One region of the Jeotgalicoccus sp. S0W5 genome, then DNA from elsewhere that is predicted to be linked to it. Evidence: riboswitches for the same ligand, from Rfam matches in the RefSeq annotation. Region 1 holds a riboswitch; the other holds the start of a gene.

The links. Region 1 has a riboswitch for S-adenosylmethionine ahead of EYB29_RS03465 (methionine ABC transporter ATP-binding protein). Riboswitches for the same ligand answer to the same signal wherever they lie in the genome.
Region 2: it holds a riboswitch for S-adenosylmethionine, as region 1 does, so the genes downstream of both, EYB29_RS10780 (methionine ABC transporter ATP-binding protein) here and EYB29_RS03465 (methionine ABC transporter ATP-binding protein) in region 1, are expected to answer to the same signal.

The regions. Positions count from the first base shown of each region.
Region 1 covers NZ_SIRQ01000003.1:228,534-239,633, reverse strand. Annotated here, with positions in the region: gene rpmA (50S ribosomal protein L27) at 1-152, opposite strand, end outside; gene EYB29_RS03500 (ribosomal-processing cysteine protease Prp) at 164-484, opposite strand; gene rplU (50S ribosomal protein L21) at 484-792, opposite strand; ribosomal protein L21 leader region at 804-874, opposite strand; gene mreD (rod shape-determining protein MreD) at 916-1,434, opposite strand; gene mreC (rod shape-determining protein MreC) at 1,438-2,286, opposite strand; gene EYB29_RS03480 (aminotransferase class I/II-fold pyridoxal phosphate-dependent enzyme) at 2,358-3,506, opposite strand; gene EYB29_RS03475 (MetQ/NlpA family ABC transporter substrate-binding protein) at 3,506-4,312, opposite strand; gene EYB29_RS03470 (methionine ABC transporter permease) at 4,312-4,911, opposite strand; gene EYB29_RS03465 (methionine ABC transporter ATP-binding protein) at 4,964-5,977, opposite strand; SAM riboswitch class I at 6,036-6,138, opposite strand; gene EYB29_RS03460 (SprT-like domain-containing protein) at 6,175-6,663, opposite strand; gene EYB29_RS03455 (putative RNA methyltransferase) at 6,992-7,846, opposite strand; gene chrA (chromate efflux transporter) at 7,963-9,135, shown strand; gene EYB29_RS03445 (aldo/keto reductase) at 9,180-10,028, opposite strand; gene EYB29_RS03440 (hypothetical protein) at 10,122-11,100, opposite strand, start outside.
Region 2 covers NZ_SIRQ01000018.1:179,810-187,097, reverse strand. Annotated here, with positions in the region: gene EYB29_RS10825 (SLC13 family permease) at 1-476, shown strand, start outside; gene EYB29_RS10820 (CsbD family protein) at 546-746, shown strand; gene EYB29_RS10815 (Ohr family peroxiredoxin) at 821-1,231, shown strand; gene EYB29_RS10810 (hypothetical protein) at 1,393-1,953, opposite strand; gene aroD (type I 3-dehydroquinate dehydratase) at 2,082-2,801, shown strand; gene EYB29_RS10800 (Spx/MgsR family RNA polymerase-binding regulatory protein) at 3,002-3,358, shown strand; gene gcvH (glycine cleavage system protein GcvH) at 3,425-3,805, shown strand; gene EYB29_RS10790 (toprim domain-containing protein) at 3,899-4,306, shown strand; gene EYB29_RS10785 (thioredoxin family protein) at 4,257-4,571, shown strand; SAM riboswitch class I at 4,612-4,710, shown strand; gene EYB29_RS10780 (methionine ABC transporter ATP-binding protein) at 4,792-5,814, shown strand; gene EYB29_RS10775 (methionine ABC transporter permease) at 5,811-6,503, shown strand; gene EYB29_RS10770 (MetQ/NlpA family ABC transporter substrate-binding protein) at 6,542-7,288, shown strand, end outside.

The DNA of each region.
Region 1 (11,100 bases):
GTTCCGCGTTGACGGAAGATAATAGATCCTCCAGTTACGAATTGACCGTCTTGTCTTTTGACACCAAGGCGTTTTGATTCTGAGTCACGACCGTTTCTAGTCGAACCTACACCTTTTTTCGATGCGAAGAACTGTAAGTCTAATTTTAGCATGTAAATACACCTCACTTGTATTCAAGTTTTATAAATTCCGTATATTCTGATTCAATAGTCTTCAATGAAACAATCATAGTTTCCAAAATCAATTGAACTTTGTCGTCATCCGGATTTTCAAGTTTCATACTTAAGTATCCGCCATCATCCGCCATGTCGACGTCAGGTTCACTTGCAGTGAGTGCAAATAGTGCATTGACACAACCGAAAACAACTGCCGAAGCACCTGCACAAACTAGATCCTTACCGTGGACATCATAGTCCGCGTGACCTGTCATAGTAAATTCGGTAATCTGTGACTCACTGTTACGTGCGATGATAACTTTAATCATTATGCGTTGATTTTGCCGATTGTTAATTTCGTGTACGGCTGACGGTGACCTTGCTTACGGCTATAGTTCTTTCTACGTTTGAACTTGATAATGTTGATTTTCTTGCCGCGACCGTGTTTTTCAACCGTTGCTTCAACAGTAGCACCTTCAACTGTTGGGGCACCAACTTTAACACTGTCTCCACCAACAAAAAGTACTTTGTCAAATGTGAATGAAGCACCTTCTTCAGCGTTGATTTTTTCAACGAAGATTGATTGTCCTTCTTCAACTTTTACTTGTTTTCCACCTGTTTCGATGATTGCAAACATACTTACACCTCCTATTTTTTAAGACACGCCATTATAGGTGGGTTTCCCGCTTAGACCTATATATGAGCGGTTGATGTTCACTTTTCATCAACTACTGTATTATACAAATTTTGTACCACCATGTCAATTGTTACTACGTAATTCTTTTCTCACTTTTGCTGTTTGTATGGCTAAGACATATATAATTGTAAACATAATCGCATTAACCAATACACTCGGTATTGCTCTTAAGGCAATATAATCAAAGAATGGCATAGAAATAAATTCTAAAATACGATAGATAAGATACTGATATAAATCAAAGAAAAACGAATTCAGCAATACAACAAAAGCCATAGCTACAAAGTCACGGTAAAATACGCGAAATGCTGTTTGCATGAATATAACAAAAGCAATAAACCCAAAACTATAGATCCCATAAATCGAACCGATATAGACATCGAGCATGACGCCGAACAGTAGCGCGAAAAACATGCTTACTTTTGGTCCCGCATAAATAGTGAGAAGTAAAATATACATAAATAAGAACTTAGGTACAAAGTATACCTCAACACCAAACAACATCATGGGACTAAAAGCTGTAAATGTCATATCGATGTACATGAGTATAATTCCCAAGATGAAGATGACAATCATCTGCATGATTTAGTCCTCCAATGATTCAGGATCTCGTTTTAAAACAAACACCGTATCCACGTCATTTAAGTCGCTGTTCATTTGGACGTAAGCATTTTGACTCAGACCATACTCATCATTTTCTACTTCTACTACCTGACCGATTACAATACCTTCAGGTAAAGAACCTGTTAATCCAGAAGTATAGACCTCATCACCTTGTTCTATCGTTACCTGATTTTTAATGTTTTCGATGACTAAAACATTTTTGTCTGTATCAAAATTTCTAATGTTACCATAAACTGTCTCGTCACCATGTTTGACCTCTACAGATAGGTTATTTTGAGACGCATTGGATGAAATAATCTCCACAAAGGCTGAACCACCGTTCACCCTATTAACAATACCAATCAATCCCTTAGAAGTCGATACAGCCATACCTTCTTTTAGACCATCTTTCTCACCCTTATCAATAGTAAAAGAGTTTAACCACTGGTCAGGGGACCTTGAAATGACATTTGCATTAATTGTTTCATAATCCATATTAGAACTAACGTCTAGGGCTTCTTGAAGCTTTTGGTTCTCTTCAGTTAACCGCTCATTATCCGCCTGTAGTTGCGGTAACATATCTAGTTGTTTTTTTAATTCTTCATTCTCTTCAACTGCACCAAACATATTAAAAAAATTTGAAAATATATTGCCGATAAAACCAAATGGTGCATTAACGGTTTCTTGTGTAGTTGCGACCGCATCGCCAGTAAATTGTTCAGCTTTTGTCGTCGTACTACGGTCTGTTAATGAAAACCCTATTAAGGCAATCAAAACAATGATCCCAAATAATACGATGAGCAAGCGGTTTCTATTAAAAAACTTAGTCACTCTCCGTCCGCCCCCAATAAAATATATCTGAAATAAATAATAACACATTTAATAAGGGACTAGCACTAAACTTACCAGAGATTTTTAATCTCTTTTAGCCTGTCGACAAAAGTTTGTAATATCGAATCCTCTACGGCTAAAGATATTCTAATATAATACGTCCCTCGGCTACCGAATGGAATACCCGGCGTAGTCAAAATCGACTGATCCTTTAATAAATACTCAACGAATGTTTCACCTGTAAATCCGTCCGGTACTTTAATCCAACCAAAGATACCCCCGTCGATATGCTGAATTGGAATATTTAATGCACTTAAAGCTTCATTAATATATGTCTTTCTCTTGTTAAAGATTTCATTTTGTTTTGGTATCAGTTCATCTGCATGATCTAAGGCTGCCACTGCTGCATCCTGAGTGACACCAAAGACACCAGCATTTGTATGATCTTGGAATCTATTAATGCTTTCAATCATGTCCTTATTGCCGACAGCAAATCCTATACGATAACCTGACATATTAAATCCTTTTGACAGTGAGTAGACTTCAATGGATTGTTCAAGATTTTTATCACTCGTTAATATGCTCGGATGTTGTTCGTTAAAACCAAATGCTGCATAGGCGAAATCATGAAGAATCTTTACATTCGTACCTCTGAAGCGATCAATTGTTTCGTCGAAAAACTCTTTTGTTGCAACTGCACCGACTGGATTAGAAGGATAGTTTAAATAAATTAAATCCGTCTCTTTAAGTTCTCTTTCTAGGGCATCGAAATCTGGTAGATAATCATTTTCTTCAAGTAAAGGCATATCAATGGCCTTTGCACCAGCTAATTCAACAGCTGTAATGTAATCGGCATATCCTGGGTTTGGCAACATAATTCCAGAACCAGGATTTAAATGTGCGAGTGGGAAATTAACCAAGCCGTTTTTAGTACCAAATAAAATTGCGATATTCTCATCATTTAAATCGACATCATAAGTTCTCTTGTAAAAGTTTTTAATACTGGTTTTCAATTCTTCTTTACCACGAAAAGCACCATATTTTTGGTTTTCTTCCTTATCAATCGCAACCTTAACAGCATCAGTAATAACTTTTGGTGTTAGACCATCAGGGATACCCACTGCTAGATTTAAGAGTGGTTTTTCCCCTGTTTCTAATTTTTTGTTCATCATGCTAGAAAAGTAGCTCGGACTTAAACTATTCAATAAATCACTCGCCATTATTCATCCTCTTTTGGTTTATCGAAACCTTGGAAATCCGCATCAATGACTTCATTAAATTCGTCTGATTCTACAGCATTGATAAGGTCTTCCTCCATTTTGCTACCAGCGTCTTCACCATTAATCACTATTTGATTTCTAAAATATTCGTTCATATTCTCTAATGACAAAGCATCTTCTAGCTTCATATCACTCGCAAGTGCAAAGTTCCCAGGCACTAGAGACAGACCAATCTGATCGACACTTCTAGGAAGTTGACCAGCATCTTGGAAGATAAATTCTAAGTTTTTCTTGTTATCAATAATGTCTGCTTCTTCAATAGCAAACATATCAGCATCTTCACTAATAGTTATGAGGCCAGCATCTTGTAAAGTTAAGAAACCTCGTGAAGCATTAACAGGGTCTAAAGGCAGAGCCACTTCACTTCCCGAAGTAATACTTTCTATACTGTCGAATGTTCCACTGTATAGCCCCATGGGCGCCGTAGGTACTTGAATGATATTCTTTAATTCAGTATTATTTTCTTCATTATAACTATCCATAAAGAGAACATTTTGGAAGAGGTTCGCGTCAATATCACCATTGGCTAGAGCATTATTGGGTTGAATATAGTCACTGTACTCAATAACTTCAACTGAATAACCTGAATCTTCCAGTACTGGTTTTAAAGCATAGGTTGCCATATCAGCAAATGGTCCACTAGATGCACCAATAGTAATCACTTCACCTTCATCCTCATGGAGTAAAACTGTTGTTAGAACGATGACAAAAAGTGTACCAATTAAAAATGTTATAATACCTCTCATTACTTATCCTCCGCTCTGTTTGCAAGTCGGTCGCCGACCCACTGAACAATTTGTACGATAATGATTAAGACAACCACTGTCACAATCATCGTTAATGTGTCATAACGGTAATAACCGTAGCGTATGGCTAGGTCACCTACACCACCACCACCGACAACGCCTGCAGTCGCTGAGAAAGCAATAATTGAAATAATTGTTAGCGTAATCGCTTGGGTAATACTCTTTTTCGCTTCTGGTAACAAAACATCCGTAACGATTAAGAAAATTGAAGCGCCACCAGCAATACACGCTTCAATCACTCCGTCCTTAACACCGTTGAAACTAGATTCAACGAGTCGGGCAAATAGTGGTACTGCAGCTATTGATAAGGCCACACTTGCAAATACTGGCCCATGTGAATCATTGACTAACCAAGTTGCAAAAGGCATTATCGCAACGATTAAGATAATGAAAGGGAATGACCGTATAATATTCATCACCCATCCAAGAACACTGTTTAAAGATTTAATTCTAAAAAGGAGTGGATGCTGTGTAATATATAAAAGGATACCAAGTGGTAAGCCTAATAACACTGCAAAAAATATTGAAATAGAAACCATTTGTACGGTCTCAAGTAATGCTTTATATAAAATTGGCCATAACTGACTGAAACTATCCAATGTAACCCACCCTTTCTATGCCGTTCGTCTGGTCAATATGACTTTTCAGTCTATTAATTTCTTCTTCTTTACCAGTCACTTGGAACATTAAAAAACCAAGTGGTTGATCCTTAATGTATTCAATACGTCCATTTAAGATGCTTATGTTTAAATCAAAATTACGGTAGAGTTTGTTGAGATAATTTTCCTCTGCATTTTCACTGAGAAACTGTATTGTAATCACTTGATTCTCACGCGTTGCCTTAAACTGATTAGGGACTTCAAAATTATAAATTTCTTGAACAAAGTCTTTAGTAATTTCATGCTTAGGATGACTAAAGACATCGTAAGTATGACCCATTTCTAAAATTTCGCCTTTAGACATTACACCGACCCGGTCTGCAATCTCTTTGATGACTTCCATTTCATGAGTAATAACGATAATCGTAATACCTAAATCCTTATTGATTCGATTCAATAATTTAAGAATACTCTTAGTCGTGTCTGGATCTAAGGCACTTGTTGCTTCATCACAAAGCAAAATGTCAGGATCATTTGCAAGTGCACGAGCAATACCGACTCTTTGCTTTTGCCCTCCACTTAAATTTGATGATTTAATTTCAGCCTTGTCTCCAAGACCAACCAGTTCCAATAGTTCTTTGATACGGGCTGTTCTGTTCTTTTTATCAAATTTTGAAGCTTTTAAGACAAACTCAATATTTTCATAAACGGTCTTAGATTCAATGAGGTTAAACTGCTGAAATATCATGCCAATTTTCTGTCGTTTCTGTCTGAGTTCATGCTTAGTGAGCTTTGTTAAATCTTCACCAGCAACTGTTACAGAACCCGTTGTTGGTTGTTCTAATAAGTTGATTAGTCTAACAAGAGTAGATTTACCTGCACCTGAATATCCGATTAAACCAAAAATCTCACCTGATTTAATTTCTAATGATGTTTCTTTTAATGCTTCAACCTTACGACCTTTTAATTGATAGGTTTTTGAAACGCTCTCCAATTTTATGCTCATGATCTACCTCCTCTTTAAAATAAAAAAACCATTCATCATGTAGACAAATGGCGATGTTTGATTATCTTCCAAGCCGATGCCTGCAGGATTTAGCACAGTACTTAAATAAGCCCGCTGCTGAGACTTCATAGGGCCCGACCCTCCATCTCTCTTGATAATTTCATATTCAATTTAGAGTAATACTATATGATTTAATTCTAAAAGTCAATATAAGGCGACTCATTACTTTGACCGAGATAAGCAAATCTCGAATGACAACCTGCACAGACATACCGCTTCTCATAGCCCTTCATACGTTTAGTAAATTTATAATTACAGTGCATACATTGATAATGATGTAAAATGCCTTTGTATCTATAGGTTCTTGTTAATGAAATGTTGAGCTTCTTGAGTGTATTCTTAAAATAATCATCTTGATCTCGGTAAGGTTTGTTTAGTCGATATAGACAAAAATGCACACATTCATGGTGTAGGACATCAAGAATTACGTGCCTCGGATTATTGTCAATAAAGGTTTTCGACATGACAATCTCTTCGTTAATAACCCTGTTGTGTCTCGTCTTAATTACAAAAGCGCCAAGCTTTGCAGTCATTCTATTTGAGATTCTTAGTGAAATATTAAAATCCACATTAAAATGCTTCTTAGAGAATGCTACTGCATATTCTAATAATTCTTTTTCGTCCACCTTACTCACCACTACTTATAAATAGTCATAAAAAAAGAGAGACTCGAAGTCTCCCTAACAGATAAATAATATAATATGATATCTAGGCCAAAGGCACTATCAAAGAACGATTGAGCTAATAATATGAAGTATAGCTATAAATTAATAGGTCGTTCTGTTATGTATTTCTTAATATATTTTCATTATATTTTAATCTTTGGGTTATTTCAAGCCTTAATGTGAAATAATTATGTTTGTAATATCTTTGTAATATAAGCTCAAATATTTCAAATAATAGCCCATAAACAGTATTATAACGCAGTTTGATAAGATTACAATGACAGTTATTTCAATATTTCGCTTGAATAATGTGTAAATCTACAGTAATTATTTTACTGCTTGTTTCAGTAAAATCTTTAATCTCTTGCTGACTTACGTGCCAACCGAGCGGGGTCATCTTTATTAAATCTTTTAAAGCGACGCTAGCCAGTTCAACTTCATATGTTATTCTCTCTTCGGAAATAACATCTACTTTATTTCTCATTAATTCCAAGGTATCCGTATTCTCATATTCTTGACTATCACCAGCTAAAGTTTCTCTAATTTCTTTTAAGTACTTGCTACCCGGAATAACTTTGATCAGTATGCCGTTCGGCTTTAAAATACGTTGAAATTCTTCATAATTCGCAGGAGATAAGTAGCTTAAGATTACATCTATACTACTCTCTTTAAACGGTGTACGACTTAAATCTCCGACCACCCAGTTTTCATGACTATAGTTTTTACTCGCGAGTAAAACACCATCTTTTGAGATATCTAATCCAATACCATGAGTGTTATCTTTATCAACTAGTTTTATAATTGAACGTAAATGTGAACCTTCACCAGAACCTGCATCAAAAATAAGGCGGTTTTCATTTGGAAGTGCATTAATTATATCAGCAACTTTTTGATGAATTATTTTGTAAAGATTATGAACTGATATAATATTATACCTCGCATCAAATAAGTCTTGATCATACATCGAAGATACTTGTTTTTGCAGCATATTGACGTAGCCTTGTTTTGCTAAGTCATAACTATGACGTTTTACACACACTAAACGATTTGAATCGACGACATTTAAATCAGCACTACAAATCGGACACTGTAGATTCGATTCTAATTTCTGAAAACCAAGCGCTGCAATTTCTCTCTTTTTCATTAATTCACCTACTTTATTTCAATTACATTATGAATTGTAAAAGAATATAAATTTCTATAGTACTCAATAACTTTAAATGGTATTCTACACAAAAACAAGTTTTTAAGGAGGATTAAATGAAGCGATTCATGCTATTACTTGAAATATATTTAGTGTCCACAAGATTAGGCTTAACTTCTTTTGGTGGACCCTCTGCACACCTCGGTTACTTTCATACCGAGTATGTCGAGCGTAAAAAGTGGATGGATGAAAAGAGTTATGCTGATCTTGTCGCACTTTCTCAATTTTTACCTGGTCCCGCGTCCAGTCAGGTAGGTATCGGAGTCGGTGTCATGCGAGGTGGCGTTTTAGGTGGTATCATCTCATTTTTAGGATTCACCTTACCTTCAGTCATTGCACTAATTATTTTTGCTAGTCTTTTAACAACCTTCAATATTGCTGATGCAGCTTGGATTCAAGGCTTAAAAATTGTTGCAGTAGTCATCGTCTTACATGCAATACTTGGCATGGCTAAAAATTTAACGCCTGATTTAAGTCGAAAACTGATTGCGCTCTTAGCCGTTGTTATTATACTTATCTTTCCATCAGTTATTACACAAGTTGGCGTCATTCTAATTGCTGCACTGCTTGGATTTTTAATATTTAAGGACCATGAAGCTGATACGAAAAGAACTTTGTTCCCAGTTAACAAAACTTTTTCTATCATCTGTTTAAGTTTATTTTTTATATTGTTATTCTTACTACCCATGTTAAGAGAATTTACGGGAAATTATTGGGTATCTGTTTTTGACAGCTTTTATCGTGCTGGCTCCTTGGTTTTTGGAGGTGGTCACGTTGTTTTACCACTTCTAGAGCAAGAACTTGTACCAATGGGCTGGATTTCACAAGAGGCATTTTTAGCAGGCTATGCGGCAACTCAAGCAGTTCCAGGACCGCTTTTCACCTTCGCTTCATACCTCGGCACTGTTATGAATGGCTGGCTCGGTGGCTTATTTGCAACATTCGCAATATTCCTACCAGCATTTTTACTTATTTTAGGCAGCCTGCCCTTCTGGGATATGATAAGAAATCATGCTAAAACTAAAGGGGCTGTAATGGGGGTTAATGCAGCAGTGGTTGGTATTTTAATTGCTGCACTTTACACACCAATCTCAACTTCTGCCATTAATCAACCAGCAGATTTCGCCTTAGCTGCAATACTATTTGTCATGTTGAATTACTTAAAATCTCCACCTTGGCTCATTGTGGTTAGTGGTGCAATTGGTGGTATATTAATTTCTTTCTTATAAGGTAAGTCCCTGAATACCAATATTGGCATTCAGGGATTTTACATTCACTCTGGTGTCTTTGATTTATTCATACCAATCACAATATTGATATCAGTATGATCCACAATTTTATTTTGACTTCCATCAAAAGCTTCAATGATTCTCATATCAGCACTGTCTAGATTAAAATCGTGGATATCTAGATTTTCAATCATTCTATCTTTATTTACAGACTTAGGAATAATAACGATACCATTATCGAGGTGCCATCTAAGGATGACCTGTGCAACGGTTTTTTTATGCTTCTGTGCGATATCTTGTAATTCTTTTTCTTCTAAAATACCATGTTTAGCTTCTGCTAAAGGGCCCCATGACTCTACTTGAACGCCATATTCTTTCATCACCTTGATTGCTTCTTTTTGTTGTAAAAATGGATGTAGTTCTATTTGATTAATCTGAGGTACAATCTCATTATTCATAATCAAATCAACTAATCGTGCGGAATCAAAGTTTGAAACCCCAATCGCTTTAATTTTTCCTTGCTTATACAATGCTTCCATAGCACGGTATGAACCATAATAATCCCCGAATGGCTGATGAATTAAATATAAATCTAAATAATCGGTCCCTAAACGCTCTAGGGATTTCTCAAATGCCTTTAAAGTTGATTCATAACCTTGATCTTCCACCCATAATTTACTAGTAATAAATAAATCTTTACGATCAATACCTGATTTTTTAATTGCAGTACCAACACCACGTTCATTGCCATAGGTGGCTGCTGTATCAATGTGTCTATATCCAACTTCTATTGCATCTAGTACACACTTCTCAGTTTCTTCCGGTTCAATTTGAAAGACACCAAAACCTTCTATTGGCATCTCAACACCATTATTTAATGTCACGAATTCCATATTTTCTCCCACCTTGCTTATGTTTACTATTATTATACAATATTAAAGACCAAGTACTTTAAATTTTAAGAACTTGGTCATAATTATTTCATCCTATTCGTATATCTCGTCAGGAACAGTTATACCATCATCATCAAATTTTCCATAATCTTTATATATACCAGACATTTCTAAGTGTATTGCACCCTCACCATTCTGAGATGGTGCTGTAGAGATATAGGTTACTTGACTCAATTCATTTGTTTCCTTATCTAAAACACCAACGATGGCATTCACTTGTTCATCTTCAACACCATTATTGATTTCTGCTCCAAATATCTGACCAAATGTATCATGAATTTCCATATCATTTGAGATGTTATAAAGATAATAATAGTCATCATCTACTTTAACATCGAGTAGTTCCTGGTTTTCCATGAAGACATCATACATATTACTATATGTGGGATTATAAACGTCTTCTACATTCCCTTCTGTAGACAGATCATTCCATTTACTTCCATCATATTGGAAATAAATTTCTTCACTTGCATAAACAGATGGTTCTAAGTCCTCGCCATTATTCGCAACTTCAGAGTAAACTTCTAATTCATCTTCGACTTCATAAATTTCAGCAGTTGCTTTAACCGTTTCTTCCCTCTGTTCATCATCAGATTCACCGATTAAGCGTACCATTGCATCAAACTCTGAGTAATAAGAATAAATCTCGCTTTTATCTTTAAAGATTTCATCAATTTCAACATCCGTATCTTCAGCTTCTTCAAGTGCTGTTGATAAGCCTTGGTTATTTTCTTGAACAGAATTAATTTCTGCACCATCTTTACCTGTCAAAGTTTCTCCTTCAACTTTTCCAGTACTCGATGCATCAACACCACTTCGATTTTCGCTACTCTGTTCACCAACTTCAATTTCCTCACCTTCAGTAGGTTCTGTCACACCATCGTCGTAGTCGCCGTAATTATCAAACTTAGCAGCAACTTCGATTTGTAGTTCTATCCCTTCAGCTAAACCTTTGGCATTACTAATGTAGGTGAGGTCACTAACTTCATTTGAGTCTTTATCAACTATTGCA
Region 2 (7,288 bases), on a different contig from region 1:
TAATATTTTTCGTTGCAGGTGCGACAACCCTAGGTAGTCTTTTGGTCGAATATGGAGTGACGACTTACTTTCAAGAGGTGCTATTAGCAGGCTTCAATCAGTTTGATAGTATAAATGTATTTATAGCCCTTTTATTTGTGGTATTGATTAGTGTAATATCTCACCTGTTAATACCAAGCCATACGACGAGAGCAGCTGTACTGATACCGGTCTTACTCATCATTGCAGAAACATTTAATATTAACCCCGTTGCTATGGTGTTTATCAGTTTAATTGGTATAAATTTCTGTGTCACTTTACCTGTTAGTTCAAAAGCACTCCTCATATTTTATGAGGGAGCAAATGATAATCTTACTAGCAAAGATTTGTTCAAATTAAGTATGATACTCATGCCGATATATGTAGGACTAATGATTATGACTTATTATATTTATTGGCAGCATCTTGGATTAAAATTTTTTAATTATTATGTTTAATAAATTATGATTCGGGAATACTTAGTACTGTACGAATAATACTAATTAATTATTTAAGGAGTGTTTTTCATGGCAGAGGAAAAAGACAGCAAATTAGAACAAGCTAAAGGTAACGTTAAAGAAACTGTTGGTAACGCTACTGGAGACAAAGAATTAGAAAAAGAAGGTAAAGACGATAAGCTTGCTGGTAAAGCGAAAGAATATGTTGAAGACGCTAGTGACAAAGCTAACGATACAATTGACAAACTATCAGACAAGTTCAAAAAATAAGTGGATATATTAATGGAGCTGTTGTTAATACGGCTTCATTTTTGTAAGTAAATATATTTTTAGGAGGCTATATAATGGCTGTGAAATATGAAGTTAGTGCAGTTAATACAGGTGGACGTAAAGGTCACGTAACAACATCAGACAAGGCAATAGATTCTCCGGTTATCCCACCAGATCAAGGTGGAGAAGGTGTAAACCCTGAACAATTATTTGCTGCAGGTTATGCATCATGCTTCAACGGTGCATTTGATTTAATGATTAAAAAAGGTGGCGTTCGTGACGCTGAGCCAGAAGTCGATTTAACAGTACGTTTAGAAGAAGACGGTGAAGGTGTTAAACTTAGCGTTGCAATCAATGCAAAAGTTAAAAATATGTCTCAAGAAGACGCTGAGAAATATTTAGAACAAGCACATGATTTCTGCCCTTACTCTAAAGCAACACGTGGTAATATCGATGTAGATTTATCAGTTGAGGTTGTAGAATAGAATACAAAAAGCATGCACTCTGTACTTGTACAGAGTGCATTTTTGATTTATGAGGCAGTGATAAGTTGCTCGAAATATGATTACTTATCACCGAAATAGGTCAAAATGATGATAAGTTGTCCGAGACAGGCTCACATATCACCGAAACAATAAAACCTTTCCTAATGCTCATCGGAAATGTCGATTTCAAAGACAGCTTCTTCTTCTGACTCATTTAATAATGGCTGAAATGTCGCATTAAGTGTTTCGGGTTCGTTGACCAATCCGTATGCCATACGACCGCTGATGCTTTCACCTGGCGGCAAATCTTCTAATAGTATGTCTTCAAGCTCATAGCTTCGCATCAATTCTCCTTCAGACTCAACGACGATATCTCGACCTGTCGGAAAGGTTTCTTCTGAGTTGTTTTCATATGTAACTTCTAAAATAAGCACACCACTCACATCTATGAGGTTAGTTTCATTTCTCTCATCGGTCAGATATGCATCATCAATGGTGAGTGTGATGTCATCAATCGTTGCAGATTCACCAATTGCTAAAAGGTCTGTATCAGCATCGTTTTCTTGTTGCGCACTATCGGTATTTTCTTCGACATCTTCTTCTGTATCATCTACGATTGAGGATTCTTCTTCGATTTGTATAGTTTCTGAGTCTACTTCGCTACTGCAGCCAGCTAAGAGAAGGCTAGCACTTAAGCTCGTGTATAATATTGTTTTCTTCAATTAAATAAATCCTCCTGATCGTATTCATATAAGTATTAAAATCATCACTGCATACCAATACTAATTATAGTACAATACAACATGATATTTAAAAACTTTTTATAGAATAAAATTCAAGGGGCAAAATAATGAATACTACTAAGATTGTCGTCACTTTTTCAGGTTATAACTCTGATGCAATAAATGAAGAGATTGAAGCTGCAGAAAGTCACTTAAGTGATTTTGATATAGTGGAAATACGAGGGGATGTGTTTGATGCTTTAAATCGACAGGATCACGCATCAATTGTAAGACGAATCATAGATAAGTTTAAAGCTTTCGATAAAGAAATCATCTACACGTACCGAACTTCTGGAGAAGGAGGCAAGGGCTCAAAAACTACGGTTGAATATCAAGCGCTTTTACTAGAGGTTTGTAAGTCTATGGATATTGATTATATAGATATTGAAATGTCAGTGGGTAAAAAAATACTGCAGGAAATTATTGAGACTGCAAAGACACATCAAATTAAAACGCTACTGAGCTATCATAACTTTAAAGAAACTCTTGATTACGATGCACTCATGGATTTACTTAGTCAGATGAATCAAGTTGAAGGGGATGTGTTTAAGTTTGCCCTCTACCCTACAAACGGTGAGGATGTAGATACAGTTGTAGACGTTCAAAAAACAGCTAAAGCTCAATATGGGCATAAAGTCATCGGAATATCTATGGGTGAGCTAGGTAAGCGTACACGCGTGTTAACAGGCGACTATGCCCCATTATTTACTTATGGTTACATCAGCCGAGATGCGGCGCCCGGACAAATTCATATAAGTGAACTAAGGAAAGCGTTAACGAGTTTATGATAATTTTTACACAGAGTTTACGTTCTAATAATATTTAGATGTTAGAGTAAGGTTAGAAGATAATATACACTTCTTAAATCCTAAACCCTGGCCCAAAACCTCCCCCAAAGGTTTTGGGTTTATTTTGTGTTTTAAGTGTATAAAATATTATTTCTAAGGTAGAATTAACCTAAGATGACTTTCTATTTTAGGAGGATATAATGATAACTTTTTATGAGTATTCAAAATGTACAACTTGCCGTAAGGGGAAGAAATTTTTAGAGGATAACAACTTAGAATTCACTGCCATAGATATGGTCGAAAACGTACCGTCAATCGATACGCTAAAAGGTATTGTAGACCGTTCTTCATATAACGTAGATGATTTCTTTAATAAAAGAGGGGGCAAATTTAAAGAACTTGATTTAAAAGAACGCTTGCCTGAACTTTCAGATGACGAAAAGTTTGAATTGCTTGCAAGTGACGGTATGTTAATCAAGCGACCAATGGTTGTATTAGATAACCAAGTTCTTTTAGGTTTTAAAGAAGAAAATTATGAGCAAGCTTTATTGAATTAATCTTCTTGCCTGTAGTATGATGAATATGTAACAATATATATGATAAGTTAAAAGGGAGGTTTTAGCGTGTCATTACCACAAGATCTAAAATACAGTGAGGACCATGAATGGGTAAAGGTTGAAGGGAATACTGTAACTATCGGTATTACTGATTTTGCACAATCTGAACTTGGTGATATTGTGTTTGTTGAGCTTCCAGAGGAAGGCGACGACGTATCAACAGGTGAATCATTCGGTAGCGTTGAATCAGTTAAGACTGTTTCAGAATTAATCGCTCCAGTTTCAGGTTCAATCGTTGCGATTAACGAAGAGCTTGAAGATAGTCCTGAACTTGTAAATGAAAATCCATATGAAGGCGCTTGGATGCTGAAAGTTGAACTTTCAGATGAAAGCGAACTTGATAATCTTCTTGATGCTGCTAGTTATCAAGCAGTTATCGAGGGTTAATTTTAAACTCTGGACATTTGTCCGGAGTTTTTTAAAAACAAATATTTATTACTTCTGGTGAATTTGTATAAAATTAAACTAAGGGTGATACGAATGAATCTTTCTGATAAGGTACTCATTGTTGAAGGCAAGACTGATAAACGTCGCTTAGAAGAAGTGTTAGTAGAACCGGCTCAAATTATTTGCACTTTCGGAACAATGGGTATTTCCAAATTAGATGAAATTATCGAACAGCTAGGTGATTCGCAAATTTTTATATTATCCGATGCGGATAAAGAAGGAAGAAAAATTCGTCAATGGTTTAAAAAACATTTAAGTGAAAGCACGCATATTTATATTGATCCAAAATTTGGAGAAGTCGGTCGTTGCCCGCATGACTATCTAGCTAACCTCCTCTTAAGACACGGTTTTTACGTAGATAATGCGTTAATAATGAAAGGTAAGTTTTATCGTGAAGGAAATAATTTCAACAGCAGATTTATTAAAGAATACACAGGATAAGGACAGTTATATTATCTTTGGTTATGCCACGATGTGTAAGACATGTGAAATTTCAGAATCCATGTTGAAAGTCGTCACTGAGATGAAGGATATCTCATACGAGAGAATTAACTTGAACTACCATAAAGACTTAATAGATAAGTATCACATACGTTCAGCACCAGCCTTGCTGTTATTTAAAAATGGTCAACTTGTGAATGCACTCTATGCTTTTCACTCAGTACCATATTTAAATGAAGTATTAGATGAATTCCTGGTTGACTAGTAGAGAATAGTCTGATATTATAAATCTCAATCGAATAGAACTCTTATCAAGAGTGGTGGAGGGAAGTGCCCTAAGAAGCCACGGCAACCGTCTTAATGACAAGGTGCTAAATCACAGGAACAAATCCTAAAGATGAGAGGCATAATGAAATTAAAAGGCCTACTCATAATATTATGAGTAGGTCTTTTAATTTTCGATCGATGAGAAAGGGTAATGTATCATGATTAATATAAAAAGTGTTTCTAAGATATTTAAAACTAAGAAACAAAATATAACAGCAGTTGACCAAGTTGACTTATCGATTAATCACGGTGAAATATTTGGGATAATCGGCTACTCAGGTGCAGGGAAATCCACCTTAATCAGATTGTTAAATGGACTAGAAGATGTAACTGAAGGTGACGTGATTGTCAGTGGAGATGACATCAGTAAAATGTCCAAAGGTGATCTTCGAAATAAACGCCAGAAAGTGTCTATGATTTTCCAACATTTCAACTTACTGTGGTCAAGAACAGTCGCAGAAAATATTAGTTTTCCAATGGAAATTGCAGGTGTACCAAAAAAAGAACGCCAGGCACGCGTTGATGAATTAATTAAACTTGTTGGACTAGAAGGTAGAGCACATAATTACCCAAGTGAGCTATCAGGCGGACAAAAACAACGTGTCGGTATTGCTAGAGCCTTATCGAACAAGCCTGAAGTGTTACTATGTGATGAAGCAACAAGTGCTTTAGATCCAGAAACGACTGATGAAGTATTAGATTTACTTGTTGATATTACAAAAGAGATGAATCTAACCATTGTCTTAATCACTCATGAAATGCACGTAATCAGAAAGATATGTGACCGCGCAGCAGTGATGGAGAATGGTAAGGTTGTTGAAGTCGGTTCAGTAATTGAATTGTTCCAAAATCCACAATCGAGTGTAACAAAACGCTTTGTTAAGGATGATATTTCAGATGATGACCACCAACTTGCAATTGAAGAACTTAAAGCATCATTCCCTACTTCAACAATTGTAAAATTAAACTTTGTAGGTACAAGAGCAAAATCTCCAATTGTATCTGAGGTCATAAGAAATTACGATCTAGATGTAAATATTCTATCAGGTAATATTAAACAGACGAATCAAGAATCATTTGGACATTTATATATTGCATTAGATATCGATAATGAAACCCTGGAATCAATCTCAAATGAGTTTAAAAAGCACGATGTCACATTGGAGGTTGAAGCAGGATGAACAGTGTAATAGAAGAATTTAAAAATATGTTTAGCTTTGAAAATGTGAAATGGGATGCGGTAATAGAAGCGACTTATGAAACGATATACATGACTGTGATTGCAACAATTGCAGCCTTTATAATTGGACTCATTTTCGGTATTATCTTGTTCTTATCTAATAAGAGTGAAAATGTTCCCTCAAAACCGCTTTATGGAACGACATCCTTCATCGTCAATCTCTTTAGAGCGATTCCATTTATCATTTTAATTATTTTACTTATGCCATTTACAAAAGCAATCATGGGTACAGTAATGGGCTCCAATGGTGCCTTACCCGCACTGATTATCGGTGCCGCACCTTTCTATGCACGTCTAGTTGAAATTGGACTTAAAGAAATTGATAAGGGTGTAATAGAAGCGGCTGAATCAATGGGTGCGAACACTTGGACAATTATTTGGAAGGTGTTGATACCAGAATCATTACCGGCTCTAATTTCAGGTATAACGGTAACATCCATTATGCTTGTTGGTTCAACTGCGATTGCAGGGGTTATCGGTGCTGGTGGGTTAGGTAACTTAGCTTATATGGTTGGCTTTACAAGAAACCAACCGGACGTCACACTTGTTGCAACTGTGGTAATTCTAATCATCGTTTTCGTCATTCAAATTTTAGGAGACTTTTTCTCTAAAAGAGTGGATAAACGCTGATTATATAATATAAAACTATATAGAAAAGAGGATTTTGCATGAAGAAATTTTTGAGTTTAGTTACATTGTTTTCAGTTATTTTAGTTTTAGCGGCTTGTGGAAATGATTCTGAATCTGATTCTGCTTCAGAAGGTGAATCAAGTGATGGAGAAGGTGCTGAAATTACTGTTGCAGCATCGCCAGCACCACACGCTGAAATTTTAGAAAAAGCAGCAGAAATTCTTGAAGAAGAGGATATCACAGTGAATGTAGAAATCGTCAATGATTATACAACACCAAACCGTTTGTTAGCAGATGAAGAAGTCGATGCAAACTTCTTTCAACATACACCATACTTAGACGGTGAAATTGAATCACATGGCTATGACCTAACTAGCATCGGTAATGTCCATATCGAACCTATGGCAGTATTCTCAAATGACTATGATTCACTTGAAGACATCCCAGACGGCTCTACTATCTTAGTATCTAATAATCCTGCAGAAGAAGGACGTTTCCTTTCATTCTTCGTTAACGCTGGCTTAGTAGAAATCGAAGAAGGCGTTGAAATTCAAGACGCAACATTTGATGATATTACTGAAAATCCTCACGACTTTAACTTTGATAACAATACAGCACCTGAGCTTTTAGTTAATATGTATGAAAATAATGAAGCACCTGCTGTTATTATTAATGCAAACTTCGCAATTGATGCTGGATTGAATCCAGTTGAAGATTCAATCGCAGTTGAAGACGGAGAATCACCTTATGCCAACCTAGTTGCTGTTAGATCTGGAGATGAAGAA